Regions from separate parts of the Shewanella sp. 10N.286.54.B9 genome, predicted to be linked through region 1. Evidence: predicted binding sites of a transcription regulator. Region 1 holds the regulator's gene; each other region holds the start of a gene.
What was found. Region 1 encodes sigma-54, which starts transcription at its own class of promoters, with help from an activator protein. Its sites were predicted from a motif close to GTTGGCACGNNNNTNGNNT; they were not measured.
Positions count from the first base shown of each region.

Region 1 (5,516 bases):
GAGAAGCAAGCCCTCGATAACCTTCATCAGTATGTTGATTCGAGTGAATTTGCCCAAGCTTGCCAACTAATATTGCAATGTACGGGTAAAGTTATCGTGATGGGCATGGGTAAATCAGGCCATATCGGTAACAAAATATCAGCGACATTAGCCAGTACGGGAACCCCAGCCTTCTTCGTCCATCCAGGTGAAGCTAGCCATGGTGACTTAGGTGTTTTGAGTGAAAACGATATCGTACTTGCTATTTCAAACTCCGGTGAGTCGAGTGAAATCCTCACTTTAATGCCCGTCATTAAGCGTATGGGACTGCCGATGATATCGGTCACTGGCAAGCCAGATTCAAATATGGCAAAACTCGCACAGCTGCATCTTTGTATCGAAGTACCAGAAGAGGCATGTCCTCTCGGGTTAGCACCAACCTCAAGTACAACAGCCACTTTGGTTATGGGTGATGCATTAGCCGTTGCTTTACTGCAAGCACGCGGCTTTACCAAAGATGATTTTGCCCTTTCTCATCCAGGTGGAAGCTTAGGTCGTAAGCTATTATTAAAAGTCAGCGATGTGATGCACAGCGGTAATGAACTGCCTTTAGTAAAACATGATATTTGCATTACCGACGCGCTTTATGAGATCTCTAAAAAAGGCTTAGGCATGACGGCCATTATTGATGAAGCAAACACCTTAGTCGGGATTTTCACCGATGGCGATCTGCGTCGAGTGATTGATGCTGAGGTAAACTTACGCACTACCTCTATCGCTGATGTGATGAGTAAAGGCTGTGTCACGATTACCGATAATGTATTGGCGGCAGAAGCATTGAAAGTCATGGAAGAGAAAAATATTAACGGCCTTATTGTCATCAATTCAAAGCAACAACCCGTCGGCGCATTAAACATGCTAGATATGGTTAAAGCAGGAGTTATTTAATATGTCTAAGCAAGGATTTTACGGACCTATCAGTGATGACGTTTGGCAAGCAGCCAGCAAGATCAAACTATTGATCTGTGATGTTGATGGCGTATTTTCAGACGGTTTGGTTTACATGAGCAATGCCGGAGAGGAACTTAAAACCTTTCATACCCGCGACGGTTACGGTGTGCGTTCAGTCCTATCTAGCGGTATCAACGTGGCTATTATTACCGGCCGAAAATCACAAATTGTCACAGACAGAATGACAGCCCTCGGCGTCACTCACATCTACCAAGGCGTCGATAATAAGCTCGATCCTTACCAAGAATTGCTAGCGCTTTACGATGTACGTCCTGATGAAGTCGCCTATATCGGAGATGATATGGTTGATCTTCCCGTTATGAAAGAGGTCGGCCTCTCTGTGTGTACCGCAGACGGTCACCCATATGTGAAACAACATGCTTTGATGACGACTCACATTAAAGGCGGCCATGGTGCACTGCGCGAGCTAACAGATCTACTGCTGCTTAGCCAAGACAAATTTGAGTCTGCTCATGGGATGAGCATATGAATCGCGTCACACTAGCGATAATCGCCTTATTTGGTACGGCACTGATCCTCTATTGGCAGGTGCAGTCTAAAAAAGGTGATCAAACGTTAGACGTCGATGCAAGCGAGCGGCCCAATTACATCATCGATGACCTACGCAGCACAGAGTACAATGAAGCAGGTTTTGTAAATAGCAAGGTCACAGCCAAGCATATGGAGCACTATGAAGATGCCAGTATGACTTACTTCACAGAGCCAGTATATTTAATCTATCCCGATGATGGCCAAGCACAATGGCGCTTAAAAGCAAGCCAAGGTAGCCATAACAATTTAACCGGCAAGGTCTCATTGCAAAACAATGTTATTATCGACTCAATTAGTCCTGAAGAACCGATTCAAACATTATCGACATCTTATTTAGAGCTAGACTTAGATACCATGATAATGACCTCTGATGAAATTATTCACGTCACCGGCAATGAGTTTGTTATTCAAGGTACAGGTCTTTATGCTGACCTTAATGCTCAAAGTGTAAAACTGATCAGCGAAGTCGAAGGGATCTACGATGCTAAATAAGCTGTTCAAAAAAACCAATATACTCACTCGTACTGTCACACTAATGGCCGAGTAGAAGGAAGTTATGAAATACAATCAATCCATACTTGCAGGTCTATTGTGTCTGCTTAGCATTAGCAGCTATGCAGCTGTCGATGACCTTAAGCAAGAGGTCAAAATTGCCGCTGCAAGCCAAGAAGCCGATATCAAAAACAATCAGGTTATCTTTTTTGGCCCTGTAGAGGTGACTCAAGGCTCAATTAAAATGAAAGCTGATGAGTTGCGGGTTTTCTCTAAAGAAGCGAACTCAGGGAAAACCTTAGTCGCTACGGGTAAGCCAGCAACATACACCCAAGTCATGGAAGATGGTCGCCCCGCAACGGCAAGTGCCAAAGAGATCCGTTACGAACTCGCGACCAGAACCTTAACCTTGCTAGGTGATGCTACACTCGAACAAGAGGGTAGCCAGGTCACAGGCAACCGCATTAAGTACAATATTGGTTTACAGCAACTTATTGCTGAAAGCACCGGCCAAGGTAATGACCGAGTGATTACTATCATTCAGCCTGAAGCCTACCAAGAAGAGACTCCTGAAACCCCAGCGGAACCGATAGAAAAGCAGGAGCAGCAATGATCCAAAAAACGCTAACCGCACGCAACTTAGCTAAGAGTTATAAAAATCGAGCTGTTGTTCAAGACGTGAGTTTAACGGTAAAAACGGGGCAAATTGTCGGTCTATTAGGTCCAAATGGTGCAGGTAAAACTACAACTTTCTATATGGTTGTCGGGTTAGTGCAGAGCGACAAGGGGCAGATCTTTATTGATGAAGATGACTTAACCTTAGATCCTATGCACCTTAGGGCTCGAAAAGGTATCGGTTACCTGCCCCAAGAAGCAAGTATTTTTAGAAAACTTTCGGTCCGTGACAACATCATGGCAGTACTGCAGACTCGCAGCGATATTGATAATGAGCAGCGTGAAGCGCAGCTAGAAAGTTTACTTGAAGAGTTTCATATTACTCACATACGAGATAGCCAAGGTATGGCACTATCTGGTGGTGAACGTCGTCGAGTTGAAATTGCACGAGCGCTAGCAGCTAATCCAAAATTTATTTTGCTTGATGAACCTTTTGCAGGTGTCGATCCTATTTCGGTCATCGACATTAAAAAAATCATTGAACAGCTAAAAAGTCGCGGCCTAGGTGTGCTTATTACTGACCACAACGTTCGTGAAACATTAGACGTATGTGAACATGCATATATCGTAAGTCACGGAAATCTCATTGCAGAAGGCACGCCTGCCGAAATCTTAGACAACCAGCAGGTTAGAGCAGTGTACTTAGGTGAACAATTCAGGCTATAGTTAATCAACAACATGAGCGTTTAAAGCGCGGCACTAGTTAAGTATACTAATATAATCATAGTGTTGGGCCTTTGCGCTCTCTTCGCCAAATTAACGAGCTTCAACGTTTAATTACAGTGTAGGGAATAGCGGTAAGATGAAAGCGTCACTTCAGCTCAAAATGGGTCAGCAGCTAACCATGACTCCACAGTTACAGCAGGCTATCCGCTTACTGCAACTGTCCTCTTTAGAGCTGCAGCAAGAGATCCAGCAAGCATTAGAGTCTAATCCCCTACTCGAATTAGATGAAGAGCAATCTGACGGCGAAGCTGTCAGCAACGAAGATCGCACCACCAGCGAATCCGATAGCTACTCAGAATCTGATAGCGACAACGATTACAGCGCCAGCGCCGAAGTCGATCCCCAGCAAGATAGTGCCGCAGTAGAAACCTCTGATGCATTGACTCAAGACTCAATGCCAGATGAACTGCCGATGGATACCACCTGGGATGAAGTCTATACCGTCTCATCAAATGCAAGCTCAGGCGGAATGCGTGATGACGACATGCCATTCCAAGGTGAAACCAGCGAAGGCTTGTATGAGCACCTTGAGTGGCAAAAGAACTTAACCCCTTTCTCTGATAACGACCTCGCTATCGCCACCGCCATTATTGATGCTATTGACGAACGTGGTTACCTCACTCAAAACTGTGAAGATATTCTTGAGGCGATGGGCGATCCAGAGATAGAAATTGATGAAGTTGAAGCCGTGCTCAAACGCGTACAGCATTTCGACCCCATTGGCGTAGCCGCTCGAGACTTAAGTGAATGTCTCTTGATCCAGTTAGCTCAATATGCCGCGACCACGCCACATATTGATAATGCTCGCCTACTCATCAAAGACTACTTAGATTTAATTGCAGGGCGCGATTTTAGGCAGTTAATGCGTAAAACGAAGCTAAAAGAAGATGAGCTACGTGAAGCCATAAGCCTGATCCAAACTCTCAACCCAAGACCAGGATTAGCAGTCACACGCAGTAAAGATGAATACGTTATTCCTGATGTATCAGTGGCCAAAAAGAAAGGCCGCTGGGTGGTTGAGCTCAATCCAGATTACATGCCTAAAATCAATGTTAATCAGCATTATGCATCAATGGCTCGCAGCACTAAAAGCCAAGCTGATGGCCAGTTTATCCGTGGTCATTTGCAGGAAGCTAAGTGGTTTATCAAAAGTTTAGAAAGTCGTAATGAAACCTTATTAAAGGTCAGTAACTGCATCGTTAAATTCCAGCAAGGCTTCTTTGAATATGGCGATGAAGCCATGAAGCCAATGGTATTGAACGATATTGCAGAAGCTGTTGAGATGCATGAGTCCACCATCTCAAGGGTTACCACTCAAAAGTATATGCATACCCCAAGAGGTATTTTCGAATTAAAGTATTTCTTCTCTAGTCATGTCGGCACAGATGACGGCGGAGAGTGCTCATCTACAGCTATTAGAGCGTTTATTAAGAAGTTAGTCGCTGCTGAAAACCAAAAGAAACCATTAAGCGATAGCAAAATGGCGCAACTTTTGGCAGAACAAGGGATTAAAGTTGCTCGTCGTACTATCGCGAAATACCGTGAAGCAATGCTGATCCCGCCCTCAAACCAACGTAAGAGTTTATAACTCAAAATTAGGCACTTGGAGGAATTTTCTATGCAAATTAACCTTACTGGGCATCACATCGAGATCACTGCATCGCTGCGTGGCTATGTAGAAGAAAAGTTTACAAAGCTTGAACGTCATTTCGATCAGATCAATAATGTCCACGTCATTTTGAACGTAGAAAAAATGCAGCAGATTGCCGAGGCAAGAATCCACCTTAAAAAAGGGGAAGTTTTTGCCACTTCGGAACATGCGGACATGTATGCCGCAATCGACTCCCTGATCGATAAATTAGATCGTCAGGTTATTAAACACAAAGAGAAGCTGACCAAACACTAACGATGGAACTATGTACCATCCTGCAGCCGGAGTGCACCACCTGTGCCACTCCGGGCAGTAAGAAAAAAGTACTGGAACTCATCAGCGACATTGCCGCTGTCCAGTACCCTACTCTATCTTCACAAGAGATATTCGAGAGCCTTTTAGCTCGCGAAAAAATGGGTAGCACAGGTAT
Region 1 is NZ_JBFRIY010000017.1:15,858-21,373, reverse strand. It holds gene AB4135_RS05950 (KpsF/GutQ family sugar-phosphate isomerase) at 1-927, shown strand, start outside; gene kdsC (3-deoxy-manno-octulosonate-8-phosphatase KdsC) at 929-1,480, shown strand; gene lptC (LPS export ABC transporter periplasmic protein LptC) at 1,477-2,034, shown strand; gene lptA (lipopolysaccharide transport periplasmic protein LptA) at 2,099-2,647, shown strand; gene lptB (LPS export ABC transporter ATP-binding protein) at 2,644-3,375, shown strand; gene AB4135_RS05925 (RNA polymerase factor sigma-54) at 3,512-5,023, shown strand; gene hpf (ribosome hibernation promoting factor) at 5,054-5,341, shown strand; gene ptsN (PTS IIA-like nitrogen regulatory protein PtsN) at 5,344-5,516, shown strand, end outside.

Region 2 (5,516 bases), on a different contig from region 1:
AAAGTTTGCGATATTAGTTGCAAGCTTATCTGGATCGATTTTGTAACGACCTTCAGCAATAGCCGCTTTAATTTCGTCCACTTTCTTTTGGTCTATATCAGGCATATCAGCCATCTTTGTCTGTACATTTTGCAATTGTTGAGCCTGTGGCGTAATTGACACAGAGTCGGCTTTTTGTGCTGCTGCAGTTTGTGCTGGGGCGGCTGGCGCACTTTGTGCTGCAGAGCCTTTGCCCGCGTTACTGCTGTTTATACGCGATGTTGCCGCGCTATTTACTTGTTTAATATCCATAGCCATTTTGGTATCCAACATTGAATAAAGAGACTTTCTTACACATGCTATCGGCGCGATAACTATTAACTTTAGGCTTATTTTACATTCTTACTTCAACTTGGCCAACAGCGGTGACTTTTGCATTCAATGTTTTTTGCGAATGAGTGTTTTTGATACGGATTTTATCGCCCAGATTCCCATCGTGTAGGGCTTCGCCAACGGTCTTAATTTCAAAATTTTCTGAGCGGGCGAATATAGAAACAGTATCTCCTTTACAAACAATGCAAAGGTGATTATTGAAAATAGGTTGCTGGGGCGCGACACGACGCTTCAATCGTGCACCTACCACTTGATCTATTTGGTCAAATTGTTGACCGCGCAGTGTGGTTTGCTCTACATAATCGATTTCGACATCACTGCTTGATAGCAGGTCGCCTGGACCTAAGGTAGATTTAGCCACGACCACCGGATAGAGAATATCAACCCTCACCGATAAAAATATTTGCCACGGGTAACTTAAATCTGGACTATCGCAACTGATCTTTATCGTGTTGTTACGCCTGATAGCTCGGTCACTGGCAATTTCAGCTTTAATCGGCAAGTAGCAGCTCGGTAAGCTGACACGACTATCGAGGCTCTGAGGAGTGATATTTATCTTAGCTTTATCAGGGGCTTCGATTTTTTCTTCAACTGCGGCTATAGCTAATCGTGAAATGGTCGATATAGAAGGTACGCTAGCAAGTTGATCTGTATTTGCAATAGCGGCGATGGGTACAAATAATACGGTTAAAAAGAGCCAAAAAATTATTTTCATAATGAATACACCAGCTTGATTCGCTAGAATGCACCTAAGTCGTGTTATTTTAGAATTTCTGTAGCGAACTCATTAAATCGTCGGGTGTCATAAAGTTGACTAAAATCGCAACGCTAAAATCAGATAATACAAGCTAAGCAAGTAGCATGCCTAAATGTAGGTGTTAATTATATTGATCAGTATCGGCAGCATCGATGCGCTAAATCAACGTAATAAGTGGTCACTCAACTAAATTGAATCTTTTAGATTTAATCGATAAAAATAAGTACAAGGCAAATTTTCATGTCGAACATTCTTGAATCAGTAAATAAGCGAACGCAATTGGTTGGGCAGAACCGACTAGAGTTGTTGTTATTTAAACTTAATGGGCGTCAACGATTCGGCATTAACGTATTTAAGGTAAAAGAGGTGCTGCAATGCCCTCCGTTAACCAGTTTACCTAGGCTCAATTCAAACGTACGTGGCATTGCTCATGTACGTGGTATGACAATTTCAGTGATCGATTTAAGCGCAGCCACAGGTGGTCGCCCAATTGAGAACATCGAAAACTGTTTCATTATCATCTCTGAGTACAACCGCAGTGTACAAGGCTTCTTAGTGAGTTCTGTTGAGCGTATTATCAATATGAACTGGGAAGCCATTATGCCGCCACCTCAAGGCGCTGGCCGCGGTTCTTACCTCACAGCAGTCACCGAGATAGAAAATGAATTAGTAGAGATCTTAGATGTTGAGAAGATCTTGGACGAAATCTCACCCGTTAATACCAATATCAGTAAAGAGCTTGATGATAAGCTGACCATTGATAGAGATCTGCACCATCACATCATGGTGATAGATGATTCATCGGTTGCCCGTAAGCAGATCATTCGTGCGTTAAGCTCGTTAGACTTGCAAATCGATACCGCTAAAGATGGTAAAGAGGCATTAGATAAGTTACGTGAAATAGCGGCAGAGTTAGATGATGTTTCAACAGAGATCCCGTTGATCATTTCAGATATTGAGATGCCAGAGATGGATGGTTACACATTGACGGCTGAAATACGTGATGACCCTAAATTGAGAAACATCAAAGTCGTGCTGCATACCTCGCTTAGTGGCGTGTTCAACCAAGCGATGGTTCAGAAAGTAGGCGCCAATGATTTTATCGCGAAATTTAATCCAGATGAGCTAGCAGCGGCTGTAAACAAGCACTTAAGCTTATAATCCGCACTATTACAACGTTTCGTAGCCCCAAGGGAGCCAACTCCTGCTTGTGTTTCCTTGGGGGCTAATGTATAAACCTGCGATTGTTGTTAAGCTGCAGCTACTGTGCGGCTTTGTTTTATAGATATTTAGGATACTAGAGTGCCGAATAAATCACTTGCTGAAAACGAGTACCATCAATTCAGGCTATTTCTAGAGCAGCATAGCGGTATTGTGCTTGGAGAGAACAAGCAATATTTAGTGCGTAGCCGATTGGCACCACTAATGGGCAAATATAATTTGCCCTCTTTGTCGGATGTGGTAAAGCATTCGATGAAACCGACTGAGCGTCAACTTCGTACTGAAGTGATTGATGCGATGACCACCAATGAAACCTTATGGTTTCGCGACCGTTACCCCTTTGAGTTATTAGCAAATACTTTACTGCCAAACTACAGTCGACTGGGTCGGCCTATAAAAATTTGGTCGGCGGCATGTTCCTCAGGGCAGGAGCCGTACTCGTTAAGTATGACCATTCTAGAGCATCAGCAACGTCGCCCTGGCAAATTGCCTAGCGGTGCAAGCATTCTTGCGACAGATCTGTCTCCATCCATGTTAGAACGCTGTAAAAAAGCGGAATATGATAACTTAGCGTTGGGGCGAGGCTTGTCAGAGGAAAGGAAGCGTCAGTTCTTTGATACTTTGCCTTCAGGCAACATGGCGATTAAGAATAATGTAAAGCAGTTGGTTAACTTTAGAGCGCACAACTTGCTTGAAAGTTATACTTTACTCGGCAAGTTTGACATCATTTTTTGCCGCAATGTGCTGATCTACTTTTCGCCAGAGGCAAAGCGGAAAATACTGCGGCAATTTGCTGCCGCATTGAACCCAAATGGTATTCTCTTCTTAGGCGCCTCGGAGTCTATTGCTGGGTTATCTGAAGAGTTTGACATGATCCGCTGTAATCCAGGGATCTATTACCAAAAGCGCAGTTAAGTTATCGTATTTAGGGTGTTTCAACGGCGTTTAACGCAATTTTGACACCCTCTTATCTTGTAAAATCTTCCTTTTGACATCGCTGCATCCTAGATATACCTCTATTTTTACTTGTTTTAACTATTTTGGCACACCAATTGCTTTATTTCAGACACTGAGCTGAGGAGGCAATTTTATGGCGATTAGTTTTGATAAAGCATTAGGAGTTCATCAATACACTTTGGGCGTACGCTCCCAACGTGCAGAGGTCCTATCTTCAAATATTGCCAATGCCGACACACCAAACTATAAAGCACGTGATGTGGATTTTGCCAAAGCGATGAATTCTGCGCAGTCACGTCAATCGGGCTTAGCAATGGCTAAGAGCGATGGTAAACATTTTGATATGGCAGCGTTAACTCAGCAAAACGTCGCTTACCGTGTACCTAATCAACCCGATACGGGTGATGGCAATACCGTTGATATCCAACAAGAGCAATCTGCATTCATGCAAAATGCACTTGAGTATCAGATGTCCCTCGGTTTTCTTGACGGTAAGTTCTCAGGTATGAAAAAAGCGATTAGAGGCGATTAATTATGAGTTTATTTAATATATTTAACGTCGCAGGTTCAGGTATGTCTGCGCAATCAGTCAGACTCAATACCACAGCCAGTAATATTGCTAATGCCGATGCCGTATCGAGCAGTGCTGGCGAGACTTACCGCGCACGTCATCCTATTTTTGAAGCCGAAATGAGCAAAGCACAACAGCATCAAAGTGCATCACAGTCCGTGGCGGTTAAAGGTATTGTTGAAAGTGACTTACCCTTAAATAAAGAATTTTCTCCCGGCCATCCAATGGCAGACACTGACGGCTTTATCTATAAGCCCAACGTTAACGTGATGGAGGAGATGGCAAACATGATCTCAGCCTCTCGCTCCTATCAAATGAATGTACAAGTCACTGATGCAGCGAAATCGATGCTTCAGCAAACTCTTAGAATTGGCAAGTAACTCAGTGAAAGCTGGAGGTAAATTTTGAGCCTGATTAATCCGCTCAATAACACGCAATCGGCAACCGCTCAGCCGCAACAGGCAGGAGCCGTTACGCCACAAGCATCGCAAGCGACGACACAAGCTAGTGCGTCGACAGAGCAGACATCTACAACCGGTAACCCGTTTTTAGATAGCCTTCGTTTGCCGGCAGAAAACTCAATACCTGAGCCTAATAGTCAGGAGCTATCTCAAGAAGATTTCTTCTCGTTATTGAGTCAACAGTTGTCGATGCAAGATCCCTTTAAACCGGTCGATAATGACCAAATGATCCAGCAGATGGCATCGTTTTCAACCGTTGATGGGATCAGCAAACTTAATGAAGAGATTGTTAACCTCAATGCATTAACAACCTCGAGCCAAGCGCTGCAGGCGTCAGGCCTTGTGGGTCAGAAAGTGTTAATTCCATCGGATACAGGTTATGTGTCTGCCGATGAGCCCAACATAAAAGCGATTGTCAGTACCCCGGAAACGATTAAGGACTTAACGGTTCGCGTTGAAGATGAAACTGGCCAGCTTATTTCTACTTTTTCCGTTGATGGTAGTGCAGGCGGTAACGTCGATATTACTTGGGACGGCATGGGCAAAAATGGTGAACCGGTGGCTGAAGGCAGCTATACCCTTAAAGTGACGGGTAACGTTGACGGTAAGAGTGAAGAGCTCCCCGTTTCAACCTACGCACATGTGACCAGCGTTTCATTAGGTACTGCAGCAACCGGTGCTATTTTGAATTTACGTGGCGTGGGTGGCATTAAAATCAGTGATGTATTAGCGGTATCAGAATCGTAAACGTCCGACAGATATTAATAGTAGCGGCAAGTACTGCCTCTGCTAAAACGAATTGAACAAGGATTGAGGTGAACTATGTCATTTAACATTGCTTTGAGCGGTATATCGTCTGCGCAAAAAGATCTAAATACAACGGCAAACAATATCGCTAACGTAAACACTACTGGCTTTAAAGAGTCTCGCGCTGAATTTGCCGATGTTTACGCCAGCTCTATTTTCGCTAACAGCAAAACAACCGTTGGTGGTGGCGTGGCAACCAGCCAAGTGGCGCAGCAGTTCCATCAAGGTAGTTTACAGTTTACCAATAACTCGCTTGATATGGCGATTAACGGTGGTGGCTTCTTTGTGACCTCTTCTGAAGTCGGTTCTCAAGACCACTCATTTACCCGTGCTGGCGCATTCAAGTTTGACTCGAACAATTATATGGTCG
Region 2 is NZ_JBFRIY010000040.1:3,884-9,399, forward strand. It holds gene flgM (flagellar biosynthesis anti-sigma factor FlgM) at 1-297, opposite strand, end outside; gene flgA (flagellar basal body P-ring formation chaperone FlgA) at 374-1,087, opposite strand; gene AB4135_RS14730 (chemotaxis protein CheV) at 1,370-2,290, shown strand; gene AB4135_RS14735 (protein-glutamate O-methyltransferase CheR) at 2,432-3,265, shown strand; gene flgB (flagellar basal body rod protein FlgB) at 3,441-3,839, shown strand; gene flgC (flagellar basal body rod protein FlgC) at 3,842-4,258, shown strand; gene flgD (flagellar hook assembly protein FlgD) at 4,283-5,086, shown strand; gene flgE (flagellar hook protein FlgE) at 5,162-5,516, shown strand, end outside.
Region 2: flgB (flagellar basal body rod protein FlgB) is a predicted target of sigma-54. The motif match lies at 3,390-3,408, and genes of this name have one in related genera.

Region 3 (5,516 bases), on a different contig from region 1:
TTCAATTTTGCCGGTTTTTTCAATCCACAAAAGCAGCACCGGCAGCTAAGGGCACTACGCAAGCATACTGTTTTAATGCATTTTTTAATGGATTTAGCGGCTAGTCGCGCATTGGAGAGTATGAGTCAAGAAATGCTAATAAAACAGAATCATGTCGCTTTTAAGCGTTGGTTTCAACGCTGATGGATATAGTGCTTAACAATGACAACCCTAAGTGGATACTGGTACGCGGTTTGATGCGTGACAAACGTCATTGGCAAGATTTTTCTGAGTCTCTATTTGCTGCAGTAATAGCGCTTAATATTGATGTTATCGCACTCGACTGTTTAGGTAACGGTGAGTTCAGTCATGAGAATAGCCCGTTAACCATTACGGCATATGCCCGTGCGTTATTGGAGCAATTGGAGGGCAATGATAACAATATAATAGGGCTTTCAATGGGGGGAATGATAGCCCTTGAAATGGCACGTTTAGCCCCCGAAAAAGTCAGCAAAATTGTTGTTATTAATGCCAGTGCCGCCAATCTGTCTCCTTGGCACGCGCGTTTTAGTATCGCTGCGGTATTAAGGGCATACCGGACAAGGGTCAAATGCGATCAGGTTCATTGGTTAGAAGCCACTGCACTTAAATTGTCCAGTGATTGCAATGGTGAGAATCTCTCAATCGCTAAACAATGGAGTGCATTGAGGCTAGAAAGTCGTGTTAGATTGTTGAATGTGTTTCGGCAGTTGTGGGCTTGTGCACGATTTAAATGTTGTGATTCTCTACAACAACCCATTTTTGTGTTTAGTGGCAACAAGGATAAGTTGGTCTCGCCAAGTTGCAGTATGGCAATAGCGAAGCATTACCGATGTCAGCTCATTGAGTTTGACGAAGCAGGACATGATATCAGCTTAGACGCTTCAACTACGCTCGCTAGGCAGTTGAAGCATCTGTTATTGTCAACGAACTAAGCTTTGGCTACAACGGTTTGACCGATGGGCGTAAGGCTCAAAATTGCCAGTTTTAGGTGCTGTAATGCAAACGGGATCCCTATGATGGTAATGGCACAAGCAAAGGCGTGCATGATGTGGCCAATGGCCAGCCAGATCCCAAACAGTAAGAACCAAACTATATTACCGACGGTGCCAAATGCGCCTGTGCCTAGATCTTCCATGCCGGTATGAGTGCGACGGTTTACAGAGTCTTGGCCAAATGGCCAAAATGTCATCTCTCCAATGACGAAACAGGCTCTACCGAAAGGGATGCCGATAATGCTGATGAAACAAAGTAAGCCGGCAAACCACCAAGCAAGACCCATTACGAAGCCACCTAAAATAAACCAAGCTATGTTAAACACTAAGCGCAATACTGCCATTTAAGATCCCTCAAAATAAAATTTAGTCATCAATCTCGATGACCCAACTTATAATAATGCCATTATCATGCCATATTTTAAGTTGTTGTTTTATCGTTGTTTATGGCTATTTTGAATGAGTAGGATTAATCAAAGCCACTAAAAAGTGGTATTTTGCACCGCTATAGCCTGAACTCGATACTGTTAAGGGTTACAATTACCCTTCCATGGTTTAATGAGAATGCCTGTGTTAATCAACACACCGATAGATAGTATTGAATATAACGGAAGTCGTATTTTTGTTAAGAGAGATGACCTGTTACATAAAGAGTTTTCTGGAAACAAAGCGCGGAAATTCGCCTACTTTTTGAACCATGAGTTCCCCTGTGTTTCACGACTAGTTGGTTATGGCTCACCTGTGGCGAACTCTCTCTACTCAATGTCTGCTCTGGCAAAACTCAACGGTTGGAAACTTGATTTCTATACCGACCATATCGCGGCACAAGTACTGAGTTCTGAAAAGGGCAATTATGTGGAAGCCGTAGCAAATGGTGCGAATGTTATTGATTTATCGCTAATTACGGACAGAGGAAACCGGACTTGTCGAGAATATATAGAGCAAGTGGTACTTCCTGCTGACAAGCAAGCACTGTTTGTCCCTGAAGGCGGGCGCTGCTTTTATGCTAGGGAAGGAGTACATCAACTGGCTAAAGAGATATGGGATTGGTATTCACTGAGTGAATTGACAGAGTTAACCGTCTTTCTGCCGTCAGGAACAGGTACAACGGCTGTTTTTTTGAGTGAATACTTCTCACTCAAAACTACTGAAATATCGGTTAAAACCTGTGCTTGTGTTGGTGATGAAAACTATCTTTCTCAGCAATTTTCAGAATTAATTGCAGATCCGTCGTTGCATCCGCAAATGGTGAAAACAGACAAAAAATATCATTTTGGAAAACTGTACAAAGAGTTTTATCAGATTTGGCAAAAAGTTGCCGAGCAAGGAATTGAGTTTGAACTCTTGTATGATCCAAAAGGGTGGATGTGCGTAGAAAAGCTGTTATCAGATAATGAAAACGCAAATATTCTTTATATACATCAAGGTGGTTTATTGGGGAATGCGACAATGCTACCGCGATATCAACGTAAGTATCCTGCAACTTAGTATCATTATGATTTACTGATTCGGGGGAGATTTATCATTGAGAGGGTGGGTATCCACTTGGTTAGGCGATTTACCTGAGCTGAGGTAAAGCCTGAACCAAATGAAGTTAACTAAATAGCTGAATATGTTTCAGTCCTATTCGTTTGCCTATGAAGACAAACTATCGATACGAGTGAGAGGAAATGTATCGAAAAGTCGGTACTACAGATTAAAACTTACTTACTTGAAGACAATAACCACTTCATAAATTTAAGCGCTTCAGTACGCTTTGAAAAAGTCTGTCTATTTTTACCTTGACTGTCAGTAAAGGCGATTGATGATTTGTTGACAGAAATTGAGTCTACTGGAAAGTTAACGGTAATTTCATGTCCATTTACTAGGTATGACATATGGTCACACTCCTTTTTATTAATGCTACCAATATTGGTAGTGTTTTATAACGATAGAATATCCTTAGCATTTTCGCGAAAGATGAATTTAAGTTCCATTCGAGATTACTCATCTTTTTATGCTTATACAAGTGGCTTGGTACCCAGTATTGTTAACGAATATGTCGCTAAGATCACAAATACTGAACTATTCTCAAGCTGCAACGAAGTAAAACATAAAGATATGACAGTAAAATGACTGCCGATTAAGATGATCGAACCTGTTGTGATAACGCTTATGTGGGGATCAAACGACGAATCGTGGACTTTACAGAAGGCGGTGAAAGTATATCAAAAAAGGGTATATCTCTAAAACTGAGCGGATTATATCCAGTTAGTACAACTTGTCAACACATTAAATGAAAATTGCAGAGTAAATATAGTTAATTATTAAGGGTTAACAATATGTTAAACCATGCTAAGTTTAATGTAGCTTGTAAGTTGTTGGCTTTTAAAGGGGTCTATTAATGACAAGGATTATTTTTTATTTGGGACTGATATTGCTAGCGAGCAATATTTCTGTTGCATCTGCGGTTACAACAGGGCTTGCTAACGCTGCTAAACCGAATGTTGAGTCAGCAGATAAGTCAAATACAGTCAGTGTCAAAACCAGTAGTTATGACTATAAAGATAGTTTGTTTAGAGACACTCCGCGAGGAACAATTGAGGGGTTCTTTGAGGCGACATTTGAGCAGGATTTTGATAAAGCAGCGAAGTATCTAGATCTACGTTATTTGCCCGATGGGATGTCAAAGGAACTTGGGCCTGAATACGCAAAGCAATTAGTGGCGATCATTGAACGGAATATTTGGGTTAACCTTGAAGAGATCAGTGATTTACCCAGTGGTGCAAGTGACGACCAATTGCCAAATTATCGGGACGCATTTGGCCGTGTAGAGGTTAAAGGCAATCAGATCACACTTTTATTGCAAAAAGTCCCCGATAAGCAACTTGGCAAAATCTGGAAAATCTCTAATGCAACAGTCGCTAAAGTACCAATGTTATATAGCGAACTTGGTTATGGCCCCATCGTTGAGTGGTACGTACAAAATATTCCACAAGGGCACCTGTTTAAACTGAATTTGTGGGAATGGGCGCTGCTTATCAGCTATCTTGTTCTAGCATTATTGGTCGTTATTCCTCTGACTTGGCTTGCCAAAAAGCTCATTCTTCGCAGCCAATATCAATACAAAGCTGATTTAGCCCATTTGGTTGTAGGGCCTTCTCGCTTGTTATTAGCGCTATTACTAGACCGTGCTTGGATGGCTAACACCACGCTTTCGGCAAATGTTATGGCGGTTGTTAACACTGGGTTTCTTTTGGTTATTGCAATTATCTGGTTTATTTGGAGTTTGACCGACGTATTGCAAAACAGTTTACGCTTACGTTGGATTAATCAAGGCAAGAGCCAAACCGCATCGCTGTTACGGCCGCTAGCTAATTTTATAAGGGTGATTCTCGTCGCTCTGACTATCTTGATCTGGCTTGAACATCTGGGCTTTGATGCATCAACGATACTTGCCGGGTTAGGCATTGGTGGCGTAGCGATTGCCTTAGCGTCTAAACAGTCGATTGAAAACTTTATTGGTACCATAACTTTATACTCTTCAGCGCCAATAAGAGTAGGCGATGTGGGGCGGTTCAGTACCATTACCGGCACGGTTGAAGAGATAGGCCTGCGCTGTACACGTATTCGAACCATTGATAGAACCGTGATAAATGTGCCTAATGCGCGTTTATCTGAGATGGATATCGAGAATATATCTGAACGAGAGAAAATCCGTTTTAAAACCGATATTAGGTTGGATTATAAAACTAATACCGAGCAGTTACATGGGATTATAGACGATATAAAGAGCTTACTTGTAAAGCATGCCAAAGTGGATGAAACACCATTGAGGGTGACTTTTAAGGGGTTTGGTTTACATGGGCTGCAACTAAATGTTTTTGCCTATATTGGTACAACGGATTTTGCAGAGTTCCAATTGGTGTCAGAAGAACTTCATTTTGGAATTATGAATACAGTGGTTAAGCATGGTTCACGTATTGTACCTGTGGTTCCTATTGCACCAGAATAAAGCAAATGAGTAATAAAAAGGCCGCAATTAGCGGCCTTTTTTTATTTTAAGCTGACTAATAAATTAGCTCGCCAATTGGATTCAAAAGCTTGCTAATTCCTTTGGTGAAATGCAATGGTGCATCAACCACTGTATAGCAAAGACAACCCTCTTTAGTTTTTGGTGAATGCTGGTGCTCGCCATCAAGTACAATAAAATCACCAGGGCCGTAGCGGTTAAATTCATCTTCAAAATGGCCTTCAAGCAGTAGCGTTATCTCTGTACCTTGATGAGTATGTTCAGGTATTTCCCCGCCAGCATCAATATGAAGTAAGCTTGCTCTAGAGGGGCCTTTTTCTGTATCGAGTCGCATTCGACTAATCTTTCCTATGCCACTCCATGTTTGATCTGCTTGCTGTCTAAAGGCTGTAGGTAAACTGAATTCATGACCTTTAACTGAAACAATAGCGTGTTGCGGAAGTCGCTGCTTAGCGGTTGATGTCGGGGTAAGCTGCATTATAGAAGCCAGC
Region 3 is NZ_JBFRIY010000079.1:57,144-62,659, reverse strand. It holds gene AB4135_RS21265 (M14 family zinc carboxypeptidase) at 1-183, shown strand, start outside; gene AB4135_RS21260 (alpha/beta fold hydrolase) at 183-953, shown strand; gene AB4135_RS21255 (YccF domain-containing protein) at 950-1,357, opposite strand; gene AB4135_RS21250 (1-aminocyclopropane-1-carboxylate deaminase/D-cysteine desulfhydrase) at 1,578-2,501, shown strand; gene AB4135_RS21245 (hypothetical protein) at 2,717-2,890, opposite strand; gene AB4135_RS21240 (mechanosensitive ion channel family protein) at 3,397-5,007, shown strand; gene AB4135_RS21235 (ChrR family anti-sigma-E factor) at 5,063-5,516, opposite strand, start outside.
Region 3: AB4135_RS21255 (YccF domain-containing protein) is a predicted target of sigma-54. The motif match lies at 1,414-1,432, and genes of this name have one in related genera.